DNA from 3 places in the Ruegeria sp. O5 genome. Region 3 is predicted to be linked to each of the others. Evidence: riboswitches for the same ligand, from Rfam matches in the RefSeq annotation. Region 3 holds a riboswitch; each other region holds the start of a gene.

Region 1 (3,272 bases), on a different contig from region 3:
GAAGATGAATTTCACATGTGCGGGCGGTTCCTCGAGCGTCTTGAGCAGCGCGTTGAATGCGCTGGTCGAGAGCATGTGAACCTCGTCGATGATGTAGATCTTGTAGCGTGCACTGGCGGCGCGATAGCGGACACTGTCGATGATCTCGCGGATATCGTTGACGCCGGTACGGCTGGCCGCATCCATTTCCATCACATCGACATGGCGACCTTCCATGATTGCGACGCAATGCTCGCACTGACCGCAAGGCTCGGTTGTCGGCCCTCCGGTTCCATCCGGCCCGATGCAGTTCATGCCTTTGGCGATGATCCGCGCCGTGGTGGTTTTTCCCGTTCCGCGAATGCCGGTCATGATAAAGGCCTGCGCAATCCGGTCGGCCTCGAAGGCGTTTTTTAGGGTGCGCACCATAGCATCTTGACCCACCAGGTCGGCAAAGGTTTCCGGGCGGTATTTGCGGGCGAGAACCTGATAGGCGGGGCTGGGCGTGTCTGTCATGTCTTCTCGCTCGGATTCGGTGCTTCGGCACAGCGTAGTGGCGGCGGCAGTCCGCGTCCACTGTGGGGCGCGATGATTTTTTGTTTCAGAAACGGGCTGGTTTCCAACTAAACTGGTCCAGCGGATTTAATGACTCATTTCTTAAAGAGTATCTTGGGGGAGGACGCACTTCATGTCGCAGCTGGTCATTTTTGCTCTGCAGGTCGGAGGCGGAACGCTTGCCCTTACTTCAATGCCCGGGCGTGGCGGGGATTACGTCGGCGATCTGGATATGATTGCGGCTTGGAAACCGGGCCTTGTGATTTCAATGACGACGGATGTTGAAATGCTTCAGGATGGCGCGCAGCACTTTGGCAGCGACATCCAAAGCCGTGCCAGCCGGTGGGTTCACCTGCCGATCGAAGATTTTGGAGCACCGACGCAGGCGGTTCAGAAGGCCTGGCCAGAGGTCAGCGCCACGGCCCGACATGCGCTGTCGGGCGGTGGCCGGGTTCTTGTGCATTGCCGTGGGGGGTGCGGCAGATCCGGGATGATTGTTCTGCGACTGATGGTTGAATGCGGTGAACGCGCCAGCGACGCACTGGACCGCCTGCGGGCCGTGCGCCCCTGCGCTGTCGAAACCGATGCGCAGCTGGCCTGGGCGTCCCGGATCACCCCGGCACAGGTGGAAGTGGGATCAAGCTGACAGCTGCTGGGGTGCGTAGCCGGTTTTCCGGGGCCGGATCGTTGAAACCTCGATCATGGCGCAAGGCGGGTTCGCGACAATGCCCGAGGGCAGCGTGCTGAATGTAGGTCCGAAGATCAAATCGGCATAGGCATCAAGGTCCCGAATTGCCGTATCAGGGTGCGCCCCGCAGAAAACGCGAACGCTGTCGGATCGCGCTCGGATCGTTGCCATGCACCCTTCCGCGCAATGTGACAGCGCGCTGTTGCCTTCAAATTCGAAATCTTCGCTGGTGGCCGAAACCGCCTGCGCCATGGCTTCGGAAATCGAGCGGGCCAGTCGCGCCAAAGCCGGGCAGGTATTGCCCGTCCGCTGGCACACAGTTGCGCTGTATTCGTGTGACTTTGTCTTCCAGATCATCCTGCGCCCTCCGCGCGTGGTGGGCTGGATATTGGGGCAGGTGGGACAGCATCTCGCTGTCAGGACCTGCCCGGACACCCCGCCCGAGTTTCGGTTTCAGTTCCGATGGCAGGTCTCCTGACTTGCGGGTCATTGCTCTGCCGACCTTCCCAGCCCGTGGGCCAGTGGTATTTCGGCATTACTTACCGCTTACAGTTGCGGGGGCAGTCGCGGACTTGGTTGATATCTGTGTGACCAGACAAACCGCACCGTGTTCCCTTTTCATCCCGACCTCTTGTGGGGGCCGGAAACCATCACACAACCGCTAGCGCCTGATCGCGTTCCGAGTCAAGCCGATCTTTAGGCCGGACGTTTGGTCATGCTGGATGCGGTTTACCTTCCGGCTTAGTGTCGTCGGCATCGAAGGCAGGCAAACCGATTTTTTCAGCGAAAGCCGGGGATCATGTTGGATACGGAACAGACAGTGTTGATCGAAGATTTCCGCTTTCCGTCCGGGTCTGTGACCTTGTCGGCGCGGCTGTACCGGCCAGTGGGTGAGCCGGACACGGTTATCGTGCTGAACAGTGCCACGGGTGTGCCGCGTGACTATTATCAACACTTCGCACGATGGCTTGCTACCGAGCGGGGGATAGCTTGCCTGACCTATGACTATCGGGACTACGGGCTTTCTTTGGTCGGCCGCCTGAAAGACGCAACTGCAACTATGGCGGATTGGGCGTTGATCGATATGCCTGCGGCGCGGGCCGAGATGCGCAGGCGGTTTCCTAAGGCGCAGCAGTGGACCATCGGCCATTCGGTCGGTGCGATGCTGGGGCCAGTGCAGCCGGATATCGACCAGATCGACCGCATGATCGGTGTGTGTTCGGGGCTGGTGACTTTGAAAGATCACCCATGGCCCTATCGGGGGTTGGCAGGGCTGTTCTGGTATGGCCATGCACCGTTGATGGTACGGGCGCTTGGGTATCTGCCCGGCAAAGCAATCGGGTTTGGTTCGGACCTGCCCGCCTCGGTCTACTGGCAATGGCGCAAATGGTGTACAGCTCCTCTTAGCTACGTTCCCGAGATCGGGCAGAATTTGCCTGATGCGCATTGGGGCAGTTCTGGAACACCTGTGGATCTGTTCACCTTCGAAGATGACCAGATGGCTCCGCCCGAGGCAGTTTGGCGCCTTGCCGATCTGTACGGCCCCGAGGCCAGACGCCACCTTCTGAAGCCTGCCGAATTCGGACTGCCGGAAATAGGCCATATCGGAGCATTTGCCCGTCGCAATGCAGCGGTCTGGCCGCGCCTGATCGCCTGATCAGACGCGACGCAGGTTTTCCTAACACCTTGCGGTTATGGCCGTTTGCGAAGCTTCTTGTCCTGCATGACACCGCGCACCATCTTGCCGAACGCCTTGTCCCGCGCCCGCGATTGGGCAACGGTTTCCGAGTTTCGCTGATCTTCGCGCCGCAGCTTGCGCCAACGGTCCAGCCGGGTCGGGTCAAGTACGCCTTCGCCGATTGCGTTCTGCACGGCACAGCCGGGCTCGGTCTCGTGCTGACAATCCGAAAAGCGACAGCTTTGGCCAAGCTCCGTGATGTCCGAGAACACGTTGTCGATCCCGTCCTGAGCGTCCAGCAAACGCAATGCGCGCATTCCCGGCGTGTCGATCAGCCAGCCACCGTTACCCATCCTGTGCAACGCGCGCACC
Region 2 (3,272 bases), on a different contig from region 3:
GGAGAACGTACGTGCAGGTCTGGACCTTCCTTTTCGCGTTCTTTCATTCGATCAGGATGGTCGACCGCAGATCGAATACACAGACTCTCAGTTTCTCAAAGTTCGGCATGGTCTAATCAATACCCAAGCGTTGAATGCATTTGAGAACAAGTTGCTCGAAGTCCTGAACGACTTGGATGCAGCACCAGCGCCGACCAAAGGATTAGTTGCAAACCATGGCATCATCGAATTGCGATCTGAGCTCAGCGTTCCAGAGGCAGTGGAACGTGTCAGGACAGCTGTGATGGGACAGGACGATACAGTCTGGTTTGGGGAGATCGATTTTGCGGCCGAAGCGTCCCAACTGGGGACGGAGCTGCCGGATGCTGTTCTCTTGCTATTCGGCGGACCAGCGCCCGGTGGTGTGGCTATGGCGGACTTTCCGGCAATTGGTTTGGATGCCTTTTGCCAAAAACTATTGGTTTACGCGAATGAAGAAGGCGGCTCCGTAGTCATTTTCAATGACATCGCTGCTTTGGCGGAGTTGCACTACGGTTCTTCAGCCGAACCTCATCACGGTTTGAACAAACGGCTGACGGAGACATTTCGCAAGGCAATTGAGTAGCCGCTGTTAGGAAAACGCAAAAAACCTTTGCCGATTGGCCATCTTTTCGTCGTCCGCTTTGGGTTGATTTCAGCGGTTCTCAACGCAACAGGCCTACCACGCTTTGGGCCGTTCGTTAAACTTTGCAAAGGCCGCTTTCTGCGCATCGCTGACGTAGTACAGTCGGGATGCTGCGCGGCAGAGAAGCGAAGCTTTGCCCGATAAAGCGGAAGTTGACCCGAGCCATCTCAACATCCGATTTCGGTGCAGTGGGTAGCTCTCGAAAAAGTCTTCGAGGTGCGATGCTCGCCGAAGCCCGTCAAATTTGCGATGGACTAGTGTTGTTTCAATATTTGCGGCATGGGCCGGCACTTCTAGTGGTCTTGGTCTTTGTTCTACTTTTGCACGCTTATGCCTCCTGATTTTGGTCTTGCACGCTTATGCTTCACGCGTTGCACAGTTATGGTGTTTCATCAAATTTGTCTCTCTTTAAGCTATTGTTTTTAAGAGATTTTTTTGCACAACCTATGCGAGAAAATACTGATTCGTGCACGCTTATGCTCAATTTGCACTAATATCACACACTATGAATCTAGGTCCGGATTTTGGCGCGTTCTCAGCGGCTTTTCTGATATCAGCGCCATGTTGAGACGCGCAGGTGCATGCTCTTGCGAGAAAATAGGAAAGACCCCGGAGTTTTTTCTTGCCGCAGGGTAAGTGTTAAGGTACCCGCGTTTTACCGGTCCCGATGTGGCTAAGAGGGAATCCGAGGTGCCTTTTGGTGCCAACCGGAACTGCCCCCGCAACTGTAGGCGGCGAGCGCTGTCCATTTCCGTCACTGGGCCATTTTGGTCTGGGAAGACAGGACAGACAAAGACCCGTCAGTCAGGAGACCTGCCGGTATGAAACCGAAACACACCGGGCGGGGTTGTCCGGGGAGGTTGCCGAAGAAACGCGCCGGGCGGTCTATTTTCTACCCTGCGCTCACGGCAGGCAGTAAAGCGTCTGTTGCTTCGGTAAATGCCCATTCACCCGTTCTCTGGTCATTGACACATGGAGATCGATTGTCATGTTTCTACGCACTGGCCTGATTGGCCTTTCCTTGCTGGCTACCAGCGCTGCCGCCGAAGGAAACTTTCCCCTAACTATCGAAAACTGCGGTCACTCGGTCACGTTTGACGCGCCAGTGACGTCGTCAGTCACGGTCGGCCAAGCCGCGACCGAGGTGCTTTATGCGCTGGGTCTGGGCGAGCAGGTTCTTGGAACCTCGGTCTGGTTCAACGAGGTGCTGCCTGAATATGCCGAGGTGAATGCCAAGGTAGAGCGTCTGGCAGACAATGATCCCAGCTTTGAAAGCGTTGTTGCCAAGCGGCCGGGACTGGTCGCAGCGCAATATGAGTGGCATGTCGGACCCGAGGGCATCGTCGCCACGCGTGAGCAATTTCACGAACTGGGCATTCCAACGTACGTAATGCCTGCAGATTGCATCGGCAAAGACAATACAGTCGGCGGCGATGGCACCCGCCTGCAAGCGTTCTCGACCGATACGCTGTATCAGGGTATCGAAGAACTGGCGGCAGCCTTTGATGTATCCGAACGCGGCACGGACCTGGTTGCCGAGTACAAGGCCCGCGAAGCCGCAGCCGTCGCCAAGGCGCAAACCGTGAAGCTGGACGATGTGTCAGCCGTATTCTGGTTTTCCTCTCCTGAAATGGAAAGCGACCCGTTTGTGGCCGGACAGAAAGGCGCACCGGGATACATGATGAGTAAATTGGGTATCCGCAACGTCGTCGAGACGGATGAAGAATGGCCAACAGTGGGCTGGGAAACCATTGCCAAGGCCAATCCGACGGTGATTGTTATCGCCAAGATGGACCGCCGTCGCTTTGCTGCGGACGACTACCTGAAAAAGCTGGAGTTCCTGCGCACTGATCCGGTGACCAGCCAGATGGATGCGGTCAAGAATGACCGGATCGTCATTATGGATGCGCAGGCCATGGACGCCACCATCCGCGCAATCCCGGCGCTGGAGGATCTGGCCGAGAAGCTGGATACCATCGGAAACAACCTGTGAACGAGGCCGCCGCAATCTTACGGCAGGGTTTCAAGGCTGCGTGCCTTACCGTGCCATTGTTGATTGCGGCGGTTCTTGCGGGCGCGATGATCGGGGAAACCTCTCTGTCGCCCGATTTGGTTCTCTCCGTTCTGGCCAACAAGCTGGCCGGAGCGGACTTTCCTGTCGACCCAATTGATCAGGGTATTATCTGGAGCTACCGGATTCCTCGCGCTCTGGTCGCTGCGTCCTGCGGTGCCGGTCTGGCTGTCGCAGGGGTCGTGTTGCAGGCTTTGCTGCGAAACCCGTTGGCCGACCCTTACATTTTGGGCATTTCTGCCGGGGCCTCGACGGGTGCCGTGGCTGTAACCATCGCTGGTTTGGGTGGGGGGGCTTTGTCGCTGTCTTTTGGCGCGTTCAATGGCGCGCTTTTGGCTTTTGGTTTTGTCGCGTTGCTGGCCCGAGCCGCTGGCGCAGGGGGCGGACGGGTTGCGACGGCACAGATCGTCCTGGCGGGAATTGCCGGGTCTCAGTTGTTCAATGCGCTGACGGCCTTCATCATCGCCAAATCCGCCAATGCCGATCAGGCGCGCGGGATCATGTTCTGGCTGATGGGAAACCTCAGCGGCGTGCGCT
Region 3 (3,272 bases):
GCCATTGCACTGCTTGCCATGGCCGTAACCGCCAGCGCCGTGGCGCCTGCAAGTTTCGCAAGTTTCATCGGTAGTCCTCCCAGTTTTCCCAATGCCCGTCCGGGCATACGTTTGATCGGGCGAAAACCGGCCCGATCGAACGTGAAAACCATCACAAGATTCGAATTTCGAGTCAATAAATAAATCACTCTTAATTATTATTGACAGAAAGGAAGGGTTTCAACATTGTCGTCATGAAGGGGATGGCCGTGTCTGCAATGAACTCTTTGGACAATACCACTGGCGTACGCGAGCCAGATATGCGCGGCACCAACCAAAGTGGAATGCGGGCCCGAAATGAACGGCTTGTCCTGTCACTGGTCCGGCGCCATCAGGCCCTCGCAAAATCTGAAATCGCGCGGATGACCGGGCTGTCGGCGCAGACGGTCTCGGTCATCATGCGCCAGTTGGAAACCGATGGGCTGCTTCTGCGGGGCGAACCGATCCGGGGAAAAGTCGGACAGCCCTCGGTTCCCATGCGCCTGAACCCGGATGGCGCTTATTTCTTTGGGCTCAAAGTCGGGCGGCGCAGTACCGAATTGGTGCTGACGGATTTCCTTGGCAATGTCAGGCACCGTGAGCGGCGGACTTATGATTTTCCGACACCCGAGGCGACATTGAGCTTTTCCAAAGAAAGCCTCGACAAAGTGATGGCGTCACTGTCGCCCGAGGCGCGCAGCCGGATCGCGGGTCTTGGGATTGCGATGCCGTTCTACCTTTGGGACTGGGCGCAGACATTGCAGGTTCCGCAGGAGAAAATGGATCCGTGGCGTGACGCGGACCTGAAAGGCGCGCTGGCCGCAAGCTATGACTTGCCGGTATTCCTGCAGAACGACGCAACGGCCGCCTGCGGTGCCGAGCTGGTCTTTGGCCCTGCGGAAGGTCCACGAGATTTCCTGTATTTCTATGTCGGCTTCTTCATCGGGGGTGGAGTGGTTCTGAACGGCTCCATCTTTTCGGGGCGGGGAAATGCCGGTGCGCTTGGTCCATTGCCTGTGCCGGACGACGCAGGCGGAGTAAAACCATTGATAGATGTCGCCAGTCTTTATGTGCTGGAGCGCGCAGTTGGTGGGAATGCCGAAACAGCCGGCTCAATCTGGGAAACGACACAGCATTGGGACATACCGGAAACCCACCTTGAGAACTGGTTGAAACAGGCGGCGCACGGGATCGCACATGCCATCGTCTCGTCTTGCAGCCTGATCGACTTCGAATCTGTCAAGATTGATGGCTGGATGCCCACAGGCATCAAGGCGCGGCTGGTGGAATTGGTCGAGGTCAAGCTATCAGACATGAACCTGACCGGGCTTGAACGGCCCTTGGTGCAGGTGGGGACGGCAGGCCCGGATGCCCGCTCATTGGGGGCGGCCAGTTTGCCATTGTCGGAAAGATACCTGCTCGAAGGGTAGGTTCATTCCCGAAAAACCCTGACCTGCATCCAAAGCGGATCCGTCGGAAAAAGGGCATCGCCCGCTAAACTTTTTGACAGCCAGCGCAATTGATCGTTGACGGATGCCGAAGAAGTCTGGCAAGCCGCTCGGCATGTCCGGTTCCGGGGCGTGCTCTGGAATCAATAGGGAATGCGGTGCGGGCTTTGGCCCAATTCCGCAACTGCACCCGCAACTGTAAGCGGCGAGCAGGGCTGAAGTGCCACTGGTGTTAATCCGGGAAGGCCAGCCCAACGCTTTGACCCGCAAGTCAGGATACCTGCCGGACATGTGCCTTTGACAAGGGCACTCCTAATCGGCGACGGGATGTGCGTCGGAGCAGGATGCTTGAAAAAGCAGCTTAGCTTGGACGTCCCCGCAGTCAAAACGCATCTCGTACCGGGGTTGGTGCGATGGGACAAGGACGACTATTGATGACCAAGCTGCTTTCCGCAGCCGCTGTGGCGATGGCGCTTCCAGCGATGGCAAATGCGCATTTCCTGCTGGAATACACCGCTGACACCATGATCGACGCACCGGGGAATGTTCCGGTCAAGCTGATCTTTTGGCATCCGTTCTCGAACGGGCATGTCATGGATCTGGACAAGCCGCAGGAATTCTACGTGATCCACAACGGTCAGAAAACCGATCTGCTGGATACCCTGGAACCCGTACGTTTCACCGGCGGCGAAAACGAAGGCGCGGCATTCAAGGGTTATGTTCCCGTCAAACGGTCGGGCGACTATGTGTTGGTTACTGTTCCCCAGCCCTATTATGAGGAATCCGAGGATATCTATATCCAGCAGATCGCCAAGGCATTCCTGAACCGCAATGAACTGCCGACCGACTGGATGAACCCGGTGGGCCTGCCGGTTGAGATCATCCCGCTCAACAAACCAACCAACATCATCGCGGGTTCGACGTTTACAGGTCGGGTTATGGCCGAAGGCCAACCGGTTGCGGGTGCCGAGATCGAGATCGAGTACATGGCCGCAGAACCGGACATGGAAAGCGCGGCCGCTTCCGCCCCGTCGGTCTCGCCGATGCCGGGTGGTGCATTGGTCGCAACTTCGGATGATAACGGGTATTTCACGTTTGGCGTTCCAAAAGCCGGATATTGGGGATTTGCCGCACTCGGCGCCGGTCCCGTGACCAAACACAACGGCAAAGAACTAAGCCAGGACGCGGTCATCTGGATCCGCGCCTGGGATTTGGAGTAACCGTAGATGCACATCGTTGACGGAGCCTTGTCCAACCCGGTCGTGATCGGCGGAGCCGTCGCTGCTGCGGGTGGAATTGCCATGGGCCTCAGGTCGCTGGATCTTGATCGCATCCCCACTGCGGGGGTGCTGTCTGCCAGCTTTTTCGTGGCATCGCTGATCCATGTGCCGATTGGCCCTTCGTCAGTGCATCTGATCCTCAACGGAATGGCCGGGCTTTTGCTGGGCTGGGCCGCATTCCCGGCCCTGTTCGTCGGGCTTTTGCTGCAGGCCGTCTTCTTTGGCTTTGGCGGGTTGACGGTATTGGGGATCAACACCCTGAACATCGCGTTGCCCGCGGTTTTGGCCGGGCTGATCTTTGGCCGCCTGATCGCCCATGGCTCACCTCTGCAAGGTGCGATATGGGGCGGGGTCGGCGGTGCCTTTGCCATCGCCGCTACAACCGGCATGGTTGCGTTTTCACTGGCCTTGTCCGGGGATGCATTCCTGCCAGCGGCCAAGCTTGTTTTCTTTGCACATATTCCTGTCATGGCGATTGAGGCGATCCTGACCGGGTTCGCGGTTTTGCTGGCGCGCAAGGTCAAGC

What was found. Region 3 has a riboswitch for cobalamin ahead of ACR0M3_RS18590 (DUF4198 domain-containing protein). Riboswitches for the same ligand answer to the same signal wherever they lie in the genome.
Region 1: linked by a shared signal. The riboswitch ahead of ACR0M3_RS16960 (hypothetical protein) and the one ahead of ACR0M3_RS18590 (DUF4198 domain-containing protein) in region 3 are both predicted to bind cobalamin.
Region 2: linked by a shared signal. The riboswitch ahead of ACR0M3_RS10045 (ABC transporter substrate-binding protein) and the one ahead of ACR0M3_RS18590 (DUF4198 domain-containing protein) in region 3 are both predicted to bind cobalamin.

The regions. Positions count from the first base shown of each region.
Region 1 is NZ_JBQERN010000018.1:9,185-12,456, forward strand. Features, by position in the region: gene ACR0M3_RS16950 (DNA polymerase III subunit gamma/tau) at 1-495, opposite strand, end outside; gene ACR0M3_RS16955 (protein-tyrosine phosphatase family protein) at 668-1,180, shown strand; gene ACR0M3_RS16960 (hypothetical protein) at 1,172-1,579, opposite strand; cobalamin riboswitch at 1,670-1,888, opposite strand; gene ACR0M3_RS16965 (alpha/beta hydrolase family protein) at 2,022-2,879, shown strand; gene rsgA (ribosome small subunit-dependent GTPase A) at 2,915-3,272, opposite strand, start outside.
Region 2 is NZ_JBQERN010000006.1:10,056-13,327, forward strand. Features, by position in the region: gene ACR0M3_RS10040 (DUF302 domain-containing protein) at 1-604, shown strand, start outside; cobalamin riboswitch at 1,307-1,499, shown strand; gene ACR0M3_RS10045 (ABC transporter substrate-binding protein) at 1,653-2,657, shown strand; gene ACR0M3_RS10050 (FecCD family ABC transporter permease) at 2,654-3,272, shown strand, end outside.
Region 3 is NZ_JBQERN010000024.1:14,586-17,857, forward strand. Features, by position in the region: gene ACR0M3_RS18580 (substrate-binding domain-containing protein) at 1-68, opposite strand, end outside; gene ACR0M3_RS18585 (ROK family transcriptional regulator) at 258-1,448, shown strand; cobalamin riboswitch at 1,570-1,768, shown strand; gene ACR0M3_RS18590 (DUF4198 domain-containing protein) at 1,901-2,686, shown strand; gene cbiM (cobalt transporter CbiM) at 2,693-3,272, shown strand, end outside.